2 regions of the Bacillus mexicanus genome follow, and region 2 is predicted to be linked to the other one. Evidence: riboswitches for the same ligand, from Rfam matches in the RefSeq annotation. Region 2 holds a riboswitch; the other holds the start of a gene.

Region 1 (7,990 bases), on a different contig from region 2:
CCCTTATTTTTTGATAAAAGGCTTCCGAAGAAACGTAACTATGGTATGATGTATGGAAGATAGCTAGGAACGGATTTGAGGGATAAACATGTACGAGTTTAAAGATTATTATCAGAATACTGTTCAGCTTTCCTTTGACGATCAGCCTTTCTCAGACAGCCCGAAGCATGTCTGGGTGATTTGCCGTTTTGGAGACAAATGGCTGTTAACAGAACATGAGGACAGAGGCTATGAGTTTCCAGGCGGGAAAGTAGAGCCGATGGAGGGCGCGGAAGAAGCGGCACTCCGGGAAGTAAAGGAAGAGACGGGAGCGCGAGTGAAAAGCCTGCGGTACCTCGGACAGTATAAAGTTCTCGGTAAAGAAAAAGTGATTGTGAAAAATATATATTTTGCACATATAGAAAAGCTCGAAAAGCAAGCTGATTACTTTGAAACGAAAGGTCCGGTATTATTTCATGAACTGCCGGAGAACCTTTCACGCAATAAAAAATTCAGCTTTATTATGAAAGATTCCGTTCTTCCGATCTGTTTGAAAAAACTGAAAGAAGCTGGATGGATCGAATAAAAAAACCCGGCCATGTGCCGGGTTTTTTATGTCCTGCCTTTCGTCCATTTCTTTTCCAGCAGCTCTACGCCCTGATACATCAAAGTGGCGAATATGGCGATGATCAGCAGGCTTAAGAAGACGAGTGTGAAATTGAAGACTTGGAAACCGTAAATAATCATGTATCCTAAACCGACCTTAGACACAAGGAATTCCCCTACAATGACGCCAACCCATGATAAACCAACATTTACTTTCAGTGTCGAAATAATAGCGGGGGAGGATGCGGGCAGAATCACTTCCTTAAAAATGCCCCGTTTTTTTGAGCCAAATGTTTTCATGACTTTTATATAGTTTTCGTCAACCTCCTGAAAAGCGGTGTATACAACGATGGTCGTGATAATCACACTAATGGTGGCCCCCATTGCAATAATGCTGATCAAACTGGGGCCGAGCGCGACAATCAGAATCGGGCCGAGCGCCACTTTCGGCATTGCATTCAAGATAACAAGGTACGGATCTAAAATTCTGGCAAGCCGCTTGGACCACCATAACAAAGCAGCAAGACACGTGCCCGTAAACGTTCCAAGTAAAAAGCCCAGCACTGTTTCGACTAAAGTGACACCGATATGTGACAGTAAAGACCCATCACCGAGTTTCTCCAGCAATAAATGCCATACAGCTGACGGAGAACTGAAGATCAGCGGATCAATCCAGCCGAGCCTGCTGGAAATTTCCCATCCCGAGAAAAAGAGAATAAATATGGCAAGCTGAAAGGAATGGACATTCCATTTTTCCTTTTTTTGTTTGAGTTGATATTGCTCATGAAGCAGATCAATCGTTTCTTTGCTGTTTCTCAAGAGAGTTCAGCTCCTTCCATATCGTTTGAAACAGCGTCTGGAAGGCTGGCTCTTGGCGGGCGTCAAAAGGCATCATCGCGGCCAACTCCTTAGGAATGGTGAAAATCTGATGAATGGTGCCCGGCTGATTTGAAAATAAATAGATCGTATCGCTCATCGCTATCGCTTCTCCTATATCATGTGTGACTAGCACTGCTGTTTTTTGATACTCCTTTAATGTGCGGAATACCAGGTTTTCCAATGACAGCTTTGTCTGAAAATCGAGCGCGGAAAATGGCTCATCCAGCAAAAGCAGACTTGGATTTGGCGCTAGAGTTCTTGCAAGCGCAGCTCGCTGGCGCATTCCGCCTGACAGCTCTTTCGGGTATTTCTTTTCCACGTCTATGAGACCGAATTCCGGCAATAGACCGAGTGCAGCAGCCTTGCTTTCTTCCGTCAGCGTGTCGGCGATTTTTAAACCAAGAAGTACATTTTCCTCGATAGATTTCCAGGGAAATAAATAATCCTGCTGAAGCATGTAGCCAATGTTATGTTCTTTTTGATTCGGCTCACGGCCTTCAATCAGAACTCTGCCTTCTGCTGGCTCAATCAGGCCGGCAATAATGGAAAGCAATGTTGTTTTTCCGCAGCCGCTTGGGCCGAGAAACGAGATGAAATCGCCTTTATCAGCATCAAAGTGAATATCCCGCACGGCCGTTGTTTTTTCTTTAATAGAAAAATAAGTATGGGTTACATGGTCGACATGTAAGAAAGACATAGATGGCGCCTCCTATTTTTCCGAGGTGACTTTTTCGGCAATTTGTTTATTTACAAGCTCATTGTATGGAATATGCTTTGGCAATTCTCCCGATTGATCCATAATGGTTTGAAGTAGCTCCCATTCTTTTTCGTTGAGCAGGGGATCTGGTGAATACGAATGTTGCTTCTTGTAGCGTTCAATCGAAGTTTCAATGACTGCCGGATCAATATCAGCAAATTCGTTTTTAATGGCGTCCGTAATGTCTTTTGCTGAGTGATTTCCCACCCACTGCTGTGCCTTATAAATGGCTTTTGTAAACTTAACAGCTGTGTCCTCGTGTTTTTTCAGATAGCTTTGTTTCGCCATAAAAGTCGTATAAGGAACCTGGCCTGATTCTTCTCCGAATGAAGCCACGATATGTCCGATGCCTTTTTTCTCAAAAAGAGAGGCTTGCGGTTCAAAGAGCTGTACATAGTCACCGGTTCCAGAAGCAAATGCATTGGCGGTATTAGCGAAGTCTATGTTTTGGATGAGATCAATCTCCTTATGCGGCTCAATCTTATGTTTGTTCAGCACATATTCACCGACCATTTGCGGCATGCCGCCTTTTCTTTGGCCGAGAAATGTTTTTCCTTTTAGCTGATCCCAGTCGAAGTGTTCAATATCCTCTCTCGCGACAAGAAACGTACCATCTGTTTGTGTCAGCTGGGCGAAATTAACGACAGGATCTTTAGCCCCTTGCGATTTGACATAAATTGATGTTTCTGACCCGACAAGTGCGATGTCTGAGCCGTTTGAAAGAAGCGATGTCATTGTTTTATCACCGCCCCATGTTGTATTTACATCGATATCAAGCCCTTCTTCCTCGAAAAATCCCTTAGACTCAGCAACATATAAAGGGGCGTAAAAAATCGAATGGGTCACTTCAGCTACTTTGATTTTGGTAAGTGTGTCTTGCTGCTTGCAAGCCGTCAGAGCGATCATTAGAAATATACTGCCGACACAAGCGCAGCCCAGCCTTAACCATTTGTTCACATGGACAACCTCCTTATTTAGCATCATGTAAATACCCTATTTTGCTTTACATATCGTATGATGGGTATAAAAATGTGTGAATGCCTAATGGGGTTCTCAGGATGTCACTTTAGAGTAAGGGAAGCATATAGAAAAAAGGAGGCGGCTTTTTTGATTATTGAGAAAAGAAGATTTCCGTCGCCAAGCCAGCAAGTACGTCTGTATACGATCTGCTATCTATCAAATGGCTTGCGTGTGAAGGGGCTTCTGGCTGAACCGGCGGCACAGGGGCAATATGATGGATTTTTATATTTGCGCGGCGGGATTAAAAGCGTAGGCATGGTTCGGCCGGGCCGGATTATCCAGTTTGCATCTCAAGGGTTTGTTGTGTTTGCTCCTTTTTATAGAGGGAATCAAGGAGGAGAGGGCAATGAGGATTTTGCCGGTGAAGACAGGGAGGATGCTTTTTCTGCATTTCAACTGCTTCAGCAGCATCCAAAAGTCAAGAAGAACAGAATCCATATCTTCGGCTTTTCCCGCGGCGGAATTATGGGAATGCTCACTGCGATTGAAATGGGCCGGCAAGCGGCTTCGTTTGTTTCCTGGGGAGGCGTCAGCGATATGGTCCTTACATATGAGGAGCGGCAGGATTTGCGGCGGATGATGAAAAGAGTCATTGGCGGAACGCCGAAAAAGGTGCCTGAAGAATACAAATGGAGAACACCGTTTGATCAAGTAAATAAGATCCAGGCTCCTGTGCTGTTAATTCATGGAGCAAAAGACCAAAACGTTTCGATTCAGCATTCCTATTTATTTGAAGAGAAGCTAAAACAGCTGCATAAGCCGGTGGAGACGTGGTATTACAGTGCATTCACACATTATTTTCCGCCAAAAGAAAACCGGCGTATCGTGCGGCAGCTTACACAATGGATGAAAAACCGCTGAGGGTGAAATATGGTATGATAAAAGGAAAAGAGAACGAAAGGGGATCTCACTTTGGGAATGCCTGTTGAATTTAATACACTGATTGTGACAAAAGGAAAAGAAGTGCGCATAGATGAAAATATATTCACGCTAGAGAAAGACGGATATCGTGTGTATCCCATGGAGATTCCGATGGATGTGCGGAAAACAAAGTTCGGCGAAAAGTCAGGCACAGCTGAAGTGCAGAAGCTTCAATGGGAAGACGGCCGAACCCTCATTACGTACAAGCTGACTTCACTGCATTCTGTTAATTAAAACAAGCCAAGAGCGTTATTGCTCTTGGCTTTTGTTTGTTAAACGAGAGGGCCGCCTGCCTGTGCTATAGCATCTGTATGTGCGAACTTTTTAAAATTCTCTTTGAATTCTTCTGCGAGGTAAGCTGCCTTTTCTCTATATTCTTCCTTGTTCTTCCACGTGTTTTCCGGCTGAAGGATATGATCAGGAACGCCAGGAACGTGAAGCGGAATGTGCAGGCCGAAAATATCGTCAGTCATCATTTCAGCATCCTCTAATTTGCCTTCAATCGCTGCTTTGACCATCGCTCTCGTGTAAGAAAGCTTCATGCGTTCGCCTGTGCCGTAGCCGCCGCCGGTCCAGCCGGTATTGACCAAGAAAACGTCTGCGCCGTGTTCATCGATCTTTTGGCCGAGCATTTCAGCGTAGACGTGAGCAGGAAGCGGTAAAAACGGTGAGCCGAAGCATGTGGAAAACGTCGTCTCAGGAGACGTCACACCGCGTTCGGTTCCAGCTAGCTTGCTCGTATAGCCGCTCAAGAAATGGTACATCGCCTGTTCTTTCGTCAGCTTGCTGATCGGCGGCAGCACTCCGAATGCATCAGCCGTCAAAAATACAATCGCTGACGGGTGGCCTGCCATGCTCGGAGTTACAATGTTGTCAATCATATGAATCGGATAAGCCGCCCGCGTGTTTTCAGTATAGAAGGAATCATCATAATTGGCTTCCCGCGTACCTTCATCCACAACAACATTCTCGAGAACAGACCCAAAGCGGATCGCATTAAAAATCTGAGGCTCTTTTTCCTTGCTTAAATGAATACATTTAGCGTAGCACCCGCCTTCAATATTAAAGACGCCTGTGTCAGACCAGCCGTGTTCATCGTCGCCGATCAGCTTGCGATCAGCATCGGCTGAAAGGGTGGTTTTACCTGTGCCAGACAATCCGAAGAAAAGGGCGACATCACCTGTCTCACCGACATTGGCGGAGCAGTGCATGGATAGAATATTTCTTTCAGGGAGCAGGAAATTCATAATGGAGAAAATCGATTTTTTCATTTCCCCAGCATACTCTGTTCCGCCGATTAAGATCGTGCGCTTTTCGAAAGAGACAATAATAAACGTTTCGGAATGTGTGCCGTCTGTTTTTGAATCTGCTTTGAAATGTGGTGCAGAAAGAATCGTAAACGGCTGTTCAACTGTTTTCTTATCATTGCCTTCCGGGCGGATAAACAGCTGTCTGGCGAATAAATTGTGCCATGCGAACTCATTTACGACGGTGATCGGCAGCCTGTATTTTTCGTCTGCTCCGGCAAATCCTTCGAAAACGAACAGCTCATCTCGCTGCTTCAGATAGCTGACGACTTTCGCGTACAGCCGCTCAAATGCTTCTTCTGAAATCGGCTGATTCACCGGACCCCAATCGACCTTATGTTTCGTGCTTTCTTCCGCCACGATAAATTTGTCTTTAGGTGAACGTCCCGTATAAGCCCCTGTTGTCGCCCGGACAGCACCCGTAGAAGTTAAAATGCCTTCGTTGCGGGATAATACTTTTTCTGTAAGCTGTGCTGCTGATAAATTATGACACACATTTGGACTTGTTAATAATGCTTGTAAATCAGCGGTCAAATCAACTGAGTTCATATGAAACCTTCCTTTATCGTTTTTTTGTGTTTTGCTAATTGTGAATTAGTATAACATATATTTTTAAATAGTCTATACTATTTATCGTTTTTTGTGTATGCATATTCCAATCTTTTCCCTTGATATAGGCGCCTATTTCTTTTGAATCATATTGACATTGCAAACCTTTTTACGATAAGATATTTCATTGAGCGGATACTCTTATCCCGAGCTGGCGGAGGGACAGGCCCTATGAAGCCCAGCAACCGGTTTCTCTGTTATTTATTATGTTCAATTGTGTGAGACAACCAAGGTGCTAACCTGTTGCAAGGTTGTATGATTCCTTGAGCGATAAGAGTGAAAGGCACAAAGACCAAACCCTTTCCTCGATGGAAAAGGTTTTTTTATTTCATAAATATGCCAATTTACATTCTCTAATATAACGTTTCATTGTATAAGAGGGAGCGAGTTCCGTATCATATATACAAGGTCTTTCGGGAGGCCTTGTGCAGGAGGAAGCAAATCATGAGTAAAAATCGTCGTTTATTTACATCAGAATCTGTTACGGAGGGGCATCCGGATAAAATCTGTGACCAGATTTCTGACAGCATTTTAGATGAAATTTTAAAGAAAGACCCTAACGCGCGTGTTGCTTGTGAAACATCTGTGACAACTGGCTTAGTTCTTGTCAGCGGAGAGATCACAACATCTACGTATGTTGACATTCCGAAAACCGTTCGCCAAACCATTAAAGAGATCGGATACACACGTGCGAAATACGGATTTGATGCGGAAACTTGTGCAGTTTTAACATCAATTGACGAGCAATCTGCTGATATTGCGATGGGTGTAGACCAAGCGCTTGAAGCCCGTGAAGGCACAATGAGCGACGAAGAAATTGAAGCGATCGGTGCGGGTGACCAAGGTTTAATGTTCGGTTATGCGTGCAACGAAACGAAAGAGCTAATGCCTCTTCCAATTTCACTTGCTCATAAATTGGCCCGCCGCCTCAGTGAAGTCCGTAAAGAAGATATTCTTCCGTACCTTCGCCCTGACGGCAAAACACAGGTAACAGTTGAGTACGATGAACAGAACAAACCTGTTCGCATTGACGCGATTGTCATTTCAACTCAGCATCACCCTGAAATTACGCTTGAGCAAATCCAGCGTAACATTAAAGAACATGTGATCAACCCGGTTGTTCCTGAAGAGCTGATTGATGAGGAAACAAAATATTTCATCAACCCTACAGGACGTTTCGTTATCGGAGGGCCTCAAGGGGATGCTGGACTTACAGGACGCAAAATCATCGTTGATACGTATGGCGGCTATGCACGCCACGGCGGCGGCGCGTTCTCAGGTAAGGATGCGACGAAGGTAGACCGTTCTGCTGCATATGCAGCAAGATATGTTGCAAAAAACATCGTTGCGGCTGAGCTGGCAGATTCTTGCGAAGTGCAGCTTGCTTACGCGATCGGTGTTGCTCAGCCCGTGTCAATCTCAATCAACACTTTCGGTTCCGGAAAAGCTTCTGAGGAAAAACTGATTGAAGTTGTTCGCAATAACTTTGATTTACGACCTGCCGGCATTATCAAAATGCTTGATTTACGCCGTCCGATCTACAAACAAACTGCTGCATACGGCCACTTTGGACGCCACGATGTTGATCTTCCGTGGGAACGTACAGACAAGGCGGAGCAGCTGCGTAAAGAAGCGTTAGGAGAATAATTTTATAGCCGCTTACTGGTAAGCGGCTTTCCTTTTTTATCGTTGTATTCATGTTTATTTTTTTACATACTGTGAAACCAAATATTATTCACAGCGTCTATAAATAGGGGTTCAATGATGACAATTTTAATTATGGAGGCAATACTATGTGTGGATTTGTCGGGGTTTTTAACAAGCATCCGTTAGCTCAAACCGCTGATCAAGAAGAACTAATCAAACAAATGAACCAAATGATCGTTCACCGCGGTCCTGACAGTGATGGATA
Region 2 (7,990 bases):
TGACAACTTTTTGGAAGTTGACTTCGTGATCCGCCGGTTCCAAGAAACGATGATGAAGATTAAATACAGTGCGAAGCCGGTTGTCGCCGCTCCGTTTGGCATGACGCTCGGCGGCGGAACGGAAGTATGCCTGCCTGCGGCACGCATTCAAGCAGCAAGCGAAGCCTACATGGGGCTTGTCGAATCCGGTGTCGGCCTTATCCCTGGCGGAGGAGGTAATAAAGAGCTGTACATTAACCATCTTCGCCGCGGTCTTGATCCGATGAATGCGGCAATGAAAACATTTGAAACAATTGCGATGGCGAAAGTATCCGCCTCCGCCCAAGAGGCTCGTGAGATGAACATTTTAAGAGAAACAGACCGTATCAGCGTGAATCAGGATCACCTGCTGTACGATGCGAAGCAGCTTGCCGCCTCTTTATACGATACCGGCTGGCGGCCGTCTGTAAAAGAAAAGGTCAAGGTGCCGGGTGAAACCGGTTATGCGGCACTCTTGCTTGGCGCTGAGCAGATGAAACTGTCCGGTTATATATCTGAGCATGATTTTAAGATCGCGAAAAAACTCGCTTATGTCATTGCCGGCGGAAAAGTGCCGTTTGGCACAGAAGTAGACGAAGAGTATTTATTAGAGATCGAGAGGGAAGCGTTTTTGAGTTTGGCAGGAGAGGCGAAATCTCAAGCGAGAATGCAGCATATGCTTGTGAAAGGTAAACCTTTACGGAATTAGGAGGGAGCTTATGAAAGAAGCAGTCATTGTGTCAGGTGCAAGAACACCGGTGGGAAAAGCCAAAAAAGGATCCCTTGCCGCCGTTCGTCCGGATGATTTGGGTGCGATTTGCGTAAAAGAAACATTGAAAAGAGCAGGCGGCTACGAAGGCAATATTGACGACTTGATTATCGGCTGTGCGACACCTGAAGCGGAACAGGGGCTCAATATGGCGAGAAATATCGGCGCGCTCGCCGGACTGCCATACACGGTTCCGGCGATAACAGTCAATCGCTACTGCTCTTCAGGCCTTCAGTCTATCGCATATGCGGCGGAAAAAATTATGCTTGGCGCCTACGATACAGCGATCGCCGGCGGAGCAGAATCCATGTCACAGGTTCCGATGATGGGGCATGTCACCCGTCCGAACCTTGCGCTGGCAGAACAGGCGCCGGAATATTATATGAGCATGGGACATACAGCCGAGCAGGTCGCGAAAAAATACGGCGTCACGCGAGAGGATCAGGATGCATTCGCCGTTCGCAGTCACCAGAATGCGGCCAAAGCCCTTGCAGAGGGGAAATTTAAAGGTGAGATAGTACCTGTCGAAGTGACGGTGACAGAAATCGGAGAAAACCATAAGCCGGAGGAAAAACAGTTTGTGTTTTCTCAGGATGAAGGCGTACGCCCGCAAACGACGGCAGACATCTTAGCGACATTGCGTCCGGCTTTTGCTGTTGATGGAACGGTTACGGCGGGCAACTCCTCACAGACGAGTGACGGAGCGGCGGCTGTCATGCTGATGGATCGGGAAAAAGCAGATGCGCTAGGTTTGGCGGCGCTTGTGAAATTTCGCTCCTTTGCGGTAGGCGGCGTGCCGCCGGAAGTAATGGGTATTGGGCCAGTAGAAGCCATCCCGCGTGCCTTAAAGCTTGCCGGGCTTCAGCTGCAGGACATCGGCTTGTTTGAATTGAATGAAGCTTTCGCCTCACAGGCCATTCAAGTCATCAGAGAACTGGGAATTGATGAAGAAAAAGTGAATGTCAACGGGGGTGCAATCGCGCTTGGGCACCCGCTTGGCTGTACGGGCACAAAGCTTACACTTTCACTCATTCATGAAATGAAACGGAGAAACGAGCAATTTGGCGTTGTCACAATGTGTATCGGCGGCGGGATGGGAGCGGCCGGTGTATTTGAATTATGCTAAAGGGGGAAAAGCAAATGGCGAAAAAAGCGGCTGAAGTGCAAAAAGGCGGCGGTTTCTTAATTGAGAATGTCACATACGACCAAATGTATACACCGGAGGATTTCACTGACGAGCATAAAATGATTGCGAAAACAACGGAGGATTACATCGAACAGGATGTTCTCCCTCATATAGATGACATCGAAAACCATCAATTTGAGCATTCCGTCAGGCTGTTGAAGAAAGCGGGCGAACTGGGACTGCTTGGCGCCGATGTGCCGGAGGAATACGGAGGGCTTGGCCTTGATAAAATCAGCTCCGCGCTTATCACTGAAAAATTTTCGCGCGCGGGAAGCTTTTCGCTTTCTTATGGCGCGCATGTCGGCATCGGTTCCTTGCCGATCGTCTTTTTCGGATCAGAGGAACAAAAGAAAACGTATTTGCCCGGGCTCGCTTCAGGCGAAAAAATCGCGGCTTATGCCCTGACTGAGCCGGGCTCTGGTTCGGATGCACTGGGAGCAAAAACAACAGCCGTCTTGAATGAAGCGGAAACGCATTACGTATTAACCGGAGAAAAACAGTGGATTACGAACTCTGCCTTTGCTGATGTATTTGTTGTTTACGCTAAGGTGGACGGTGATAAGTTTTCAGCGTTTATTGTAGAAAAAGATTTCCCTGGCGTATCAACAGGCCCGGAAGAAAAGAAAATGGGGATCAAAGGATCGTCAACAAGAACCCTTATTTTAGATCAGGCTGAAGTGCCAAAAGAAAACCTGCTCGGAGAAATCGGCAAAGGGCATATCATCGCCTTTAATATTTTAAATATCGGCCGTTATAAACTGGCGGTTGGCACAATCGGCGCATCTAAACGGGTGATTGAGCTATCTGCGGCATACGCAAATCAGCGCCGCCAATTTAAAACGCCGATTGCGGGCTTTTCGCTGACACAGGAAAAAATCGCGACAATGGCATCAAGGCTTTACGCGATGGAAAGCTCTGTGTACAGAACTGTGGGGCTGTTTGAAGACAATATGAGCCAGTTTACGGCCGAAGATCTCAAGGACGGCCGGCAAATTGCCAAGTCAATTGCCGAATATGCGATAGAATGCTCTCTGAATAAGGTTTTCGGGTCTGAGACACTTGATTATATCGTAGATGAAGGCGTGCAGATTCATGGCGGCTACGGTTTTATGCAGGAATACGAAGTAGAAAGAGCCTATCGCGATTCAAGGATCAATCGGATTTTTGAAGGCACAAACGAAATTAACCGGTTAATCGTGCCAAGCACTTTTTTGAAAAAGGCGCTCAAAGGCGAACTCCCTCTATTTGAAAAAGCGCAGTCGCTTCAAGAAGAACTGATGATGCTTATGCCTGAAGAGCCTGGCAGCGGCGTTTTAGAACAGGAGAAATATGTCGTTAAGCAAGCCAAAAAGATCGCGCTGTTCGCTGCCGGTCTCGCTGCCCAAACATACGGAAAAGCACTCGATCGTGAACAAGAAATCCTCGTCAACATCGCGGATATTGTCAGCAATGTATATGCAATGGAATCAGCCGTGCTTAGAACAGAAAAAGCCATCGCCGCACAAGGAGAAGAAAAAGCGGTGCAGAAGGTGCTGTATACAGAAATTTTTGTCCAGGAAGCTTTTCATGAAATTGAAGCGCACGCGAAAGAATCACTCATCGCAATGGAAGAAGGAGACTCCCTCCGCATGATGCTTTCCGCTTTGCGCAAGCTGACGCGCGTAACGCCTAAAAACGTCATTCAGAAAAAACGCGAAGCAGCGGCGGCCGTTTTCGAAGCTGAAAAATATATTGTCTGATTGTCCGAGAGCTCCGCATTAAGCGGAGCTTTTTTTAAGAAGCACAGGTTTAGGCTTTTAAAACAAACTGTGTTAAAATAACCTCGATTATTTTATTGAGGGGGAAGAAGATGTCGTTAACTTTTTACTGGTACCCTAAATGCGGAACGTGCCGCAAAGCAAAGAAATGGTTAGAAGAGCATGGAAAAGAATTCAACGAAATACATATTGCAGAGCAGCCTCCAAGCAAAGAGGAACTAAAGGCGCTTTATGAAAAAAGCGGACTGGATCTCAAGAAATTTTTCAACACAAGCGGCATGAAATACCGCGAGCTGAATCTCAAAGAAAAGCTGTATCATATGTCGGAGGACGAACAGCTAGAACTGCTGGCTTCAGACGGAATGCTGATCAAACGCCCGCTTACAACAGACGGCGAAAAAGTGACAGTCGGATTCAAAGAAGACCAATTTGAAGAAAACTGGGCTTAATGTCAATTTTTTTTGAAAAGTGTGGTATCTTCTTATTATAGTGCTGTAAAAAATGGAGGGATTCAATTGAGCATACCTAAAGATTTGCGTTACTCAGGAGAACACGAGTGGGTGAAAGTTGAAGGAGAAAAAGCCAGAATCGGAATTACGCATTTTGCCCAAGCCGAACTAGGCGATATCGTGTTTGTCGAACTTCCTGAAGTTGGCGCTGAAATCAAAGCGGACGAGCCATTCGGCAGTGTTGAATCCGTTAAAACGGTATCTGAGCTTTATGCACCGATTAATGGAACGGTTGTGGAAATAAACGAAGATCTTGATGACAGTCCGGAATTCGTTAACGAATCACCGTACGAGAAAGCATGGATGATCGTTGTTGAACCGTCTGACGCTTCTGAAATTGAAAAACTGATGACAGCAGAGCAATACGAAGAAATGACACAAGAAGACTAAAACAGGATAGCTGTGAAGGCAATTGGACACGCTAACGTTATGGGAGGTGTCCAATATGGCTTTCAGCAAACAAAAGCTCGATGTCACCAATGATGTGACAGGCCGCTTTCAAAATGGCCAGCTCTCGTTATATCATGATAATGAGAAGATCGGCCAAATGACAAGCATGGATGAATATGAGCTTAAATCAGGCTATTCCTTTGAAAATGAGAAATTTTATAAGACAGCCGATGTGGTCTCAGGAAATGATGAAAAATACGTGGATTGTGACTATGAAAACGGCTGGTGTTAATGTTGGCGGTGAATTTCACTGCCTTCTTTTACAATCTGAACGTTTCAAATTTAACGCAGCAGGTGATAAAGATGGATGAGCTGGAAAAGGTGATGATTGTCGAAGGAAAATCAGATAAAGAGAAAGTTGAAAGTGTCCTGAATGAACCAGTGCGCATTATCTGTACCAACGGAACAATCAGCCAGCTGAAGCTTGAGGAATTGGCTGACGAGCTATACGATAAAGACGTCTATATATTAGTTGATGCTGATGAATCAGGCGAGACATTAAGAAAACAGCTGAAAAGAGAATTTAATGACGCCTGCCATTTGCATATAGACAGAGCCTATAAGGAAGTAGAGGCTGCGCCGAAACACCATGTCGCTTCTGTACTGCTCCGCGCAAATTTAAATGTCCATACTATTTTTCTTGAAAGAAAGTCCCGAGGTGTATAGCATGAAAGAACTACAAGAACACGAGCTAGAGCACATCGCAGATGATGTGTATCTCCTATATTTATATACTCCGTTTTGCGGCACCTGCCAGCTTGCAAGCAAAATGCTGACAGTGGTGAAGGAAATGCTGCCTGATGTCGCCTTCTATCAAAACAATGTCAATTACTCTCCGACATTCGCAAAAGCGTATCAAATTGAAAGTGTCCCGTGTTTTCTCCTGTTTAAAGGCGGAAAAGTGGTCGAAAGAGGATATGCGTTTCATTCTGTTTCTTATTTATATGAGCTGATTAAACAAAAATCATCTTCCGCGTCCCATTTGTGACATATTTCTCAGCGTATTTCAATGAAATTGTCGTTCGTTTTATAAAGGGGTTCTTGCGTCAAAAAGAGAAATGTCTATGTATGACCAACAAATAGGAGGTTGTACATATGGAGAAAGCAGAAGTGTTAGAAGATGAGTATCAGCATCTGTTTTTAAAACCTCTTTTGAACGCATCAACATTACTCATTACCTTCCAGGGAGAAACAGAAGCCTTAACCGTCTCGATAAACGAACAGGGGGAAATGAAAAAAATTTCTCCGCCCCCAGCGTCCAACCTGACCTTTTACGGAAACCAAGCGGAAATTATTCATCTGTTGCACGGAGATATTTCCCTGCAGCATTTGATCCAGAGGGGAAGCCTGAAAGTGAAGGGCTCATTCAGGGCTCTCTTAAAACTAGAAGCTATTCTCTGGCTGACAAATGGATTTTTTCAGAGGATTTTAAAAAGTGAAAAAATAGAAAATTATTATAATAGTAAAAGTTGACATCATTTATTTTATTGACATTTCATCATTCGCCATGCTATTCTACATTAAGAATTTCCGGACGAAAAAGACTATATATTTCTCTTATCAAGAGAGGTGGAGGGAAGTGCCCTATGAAGCCCGGCAACCATCAACGCTGTTGAAATGGTGCCAATTCACACGAAGCGTTCAGCTTTGAAAGATGAGAGAAAGGCGTTTTATATAAGCCTTTCTGCTCACATGTGCAGAAAGGCTTTTCTTTTGCCGAATATCCCGGAAGATTTCTTAGAATAGTGTTAAGGCAGGTGATTGCTTTGATCAATCTTCAAGATGTTTCAAAAGTTTATAAGTCGAAACATGGAGATGTCAATGCTGTCCAAAATGTCTCTCTTTCCATACAAAAAGGTGAGATTTTTGGAATTATAGGATATAGCGGAGCTGGTAAAAGTTCCTTAATCCGTCTGCTGAACGGCCTTGAGAAACCAACCTCAGGAACCGTGGAAGTGGCGGGAACTAAAATTAATGAAGTAAACGGACGCGCTTTAAGAAATGCACGCCATGACATCAGCATGATTTTCCAGCATTTCAATTTGCTTTGGTCGCGGACCGTCAGAGATAATATCATGTTTCCTTTAGAAATTGCCGGGGTGAAAAAAAGCGAACGGATGAAGCGCGCTAACGAACTGATTAAACTGGTCGGTTTAGAAGGAAAAGAAAAATCTTACCCGTCTCAGCTGAGCGGCGGGCAGAAGCAGCGCGTCGGAATCGCAAGAGCGCTTGCAAACAATCCGAAGGTTCTCCTTTGCGATGAAGCGACATCAGCATTAGATCCGCAAACGACGGATTCAATTTTGGATTTATTGTCCGATATTAATGAAAGACTCGGTTTGACGATTGTGCTGATCACCCATGAAATGCATGTCATCCGCAAAATCTGTAACAGAGTCGCTGTCATGGAAAACGGTAAGGTTGTGGAAGAAGGCGAGGTTCTCGATGTCTTCAAAAATCCGAAGGAAGACATGACAAAACGATTTGTTCAGCAGGTGACAGAGCCGGAAGAAACGAAAGAAACGCTTTCGCACCTTCTTGATGAAACAGCATCAGGAAAAACGGTCCAGCTCACATTTGTCGGTGATTCGGCTGAGCAGCCTTTGATTACAGAAATGATTAGAAACTTTAATGTCAGCGTCAATATTCTGCAAGGGAAAATCTCGCAGACAAAGGATGGAGCTTACGGCTCGCTGTTCATCCATATTGACGGAGACGAGGAAGAAGTTCAAAACGTGATCCGGTTTATTAATGATAAACAGGTGAAAGCAGAGGTGATCGCGAATGTTTGAAAAATACTTCCCAAACGTTGATTTAACAGAATTGTGGAATGCGACATATGAAACACTTTATATGACGCTGATCTCTCTGCTGTTTGCCTTTGTCATCGGAGTGATCCTCGGCTTGCTGCTCTTTTTGACAAGCAAAGGGAGCCTTTGGCAGAATAAAGCGGTCAACTCTGTAATTGCGGCCATTGTCAACATATTCAGATCGATTCCGTTTCTCATTTTAATTATTTTACTGCTGGGCTTTACGAAGTTTTTAGTCGGCACCATCTTAGGGCCAAACGCCGCACTGCCGGCGCTGGTGATCGGCTCTGCACCGTTCTACGCGCGCTTGGCGGAAATCGCATTGCGCGAGGTTGATAAAGGTGTGATTGAAGCCGCTAAATCAATGGGTGCTAAAACGTCTACGATTATTTTCAAAGTGCTGCTTCCGGAGTCTATGCCGGCTCTCATTTCCGGCATTACGGTTACGGCCATCGCTTTGATCGGCTCAACCGCAATTGCCGGGGCCATCG

Evidence for each region. A riboswitch is a leader RNA that binds a small molecule or an ion and turns the genes downstream of it on or off. The one in region 2 is predicted to bind S-adenosylmethionine.
Region 1: another riboswitch for S-adenosylmethionine. It lies ahead of metK (methionine adenosyltransferase); the one in region 2 lies ahead of metN (methionine ABC transporter ATP-binding protein MetN).

The regions. Positions count from the first base shown of each region.
Region 1 covers NZ_JBCEYV010000001.1:18,633-26,622, forward strand. Annotated here, with positions in the region: gene ytkD (RNA deprotection pyrophosphohydrolase) at 89-565, shown strand; gene AAGG74_RS00220 (ABC transporter permease) at 592-1,404, opposite strand; gene AAGG74_RS00225 (ABC transporter ATP-binding protein) at 1,379-2,161, opposite strand; gene AAGG74_RS00230 (ABC transporter substrate-binding protein) at 2,174-3,178, opposite strand; gene AAGG74_RS00235 (alpha/beta hydrolase family protein) at 3,329-4,102, shown strand; gene AAGG74_RS00240 (DUF2584 domain-containing protein) at 4,154-4,396, shown strand; gene pckA (phosphoenolpyruvate carboxykinase (ATP)) at 4,435-6,018, opposite strand; SAM riboswitch class I at 6,217-6,355, shown strand; gene metK (methionine adenosyltransferase) at 6,523-7,725, shown strand; gene asnB (asparagine synthase (glutamine-hydrolyzing)) at 7,872-7,990, shown strand, end outside.
Region 2 covers NZ_JBCEYV010000002.1:180,624-188,613, reverse strand. Annotated here, with positions in the region: gene AAGG74_RS10645 (3-hydroxyacyl-CoA dehydrogenase/enoyl-CoA hydratase family protein) at 1-727, shown strand, start outside; gene AAGG74_RS10640 (acetyl-CoA C-acetyltransferase) at 738-1,913, shown strand; gene fadE (acyl-CoA dehydrogenase FadE) at 1,928-3,712, shown strand; gene AAGG74_RS10630 (arsenate reductase family protein) at 3,823-4,179, shown strand; gene gcvH (glycine cleavage system protein GcvH) at 4,246-4,629, shown strand; gene AAGG74_RS10620 (YusG family protein) at 4,685-4,921, shown strand; gene AAGG74_RS10615 (toprim domain-containing protein) at 4,993-5,355, shown strand; gene AAGG74_RS10610 (thioredoxin family protein) at 5,357-5,677, shown strand; gene AAGG74_RS10605 (SCP2 sterol-binding domain-containing protein) at 5,785-6,162, shown strand; SAM riboswitch class I at 6,244-6,350, shown strand; gene metN (methionine ABC transporter ATP-binding protein MetN) at 6,456-7,481, shown strand; gene metP (methionine ABC transporter permease MetP) at 7,474-7,990, shown strand, end outside.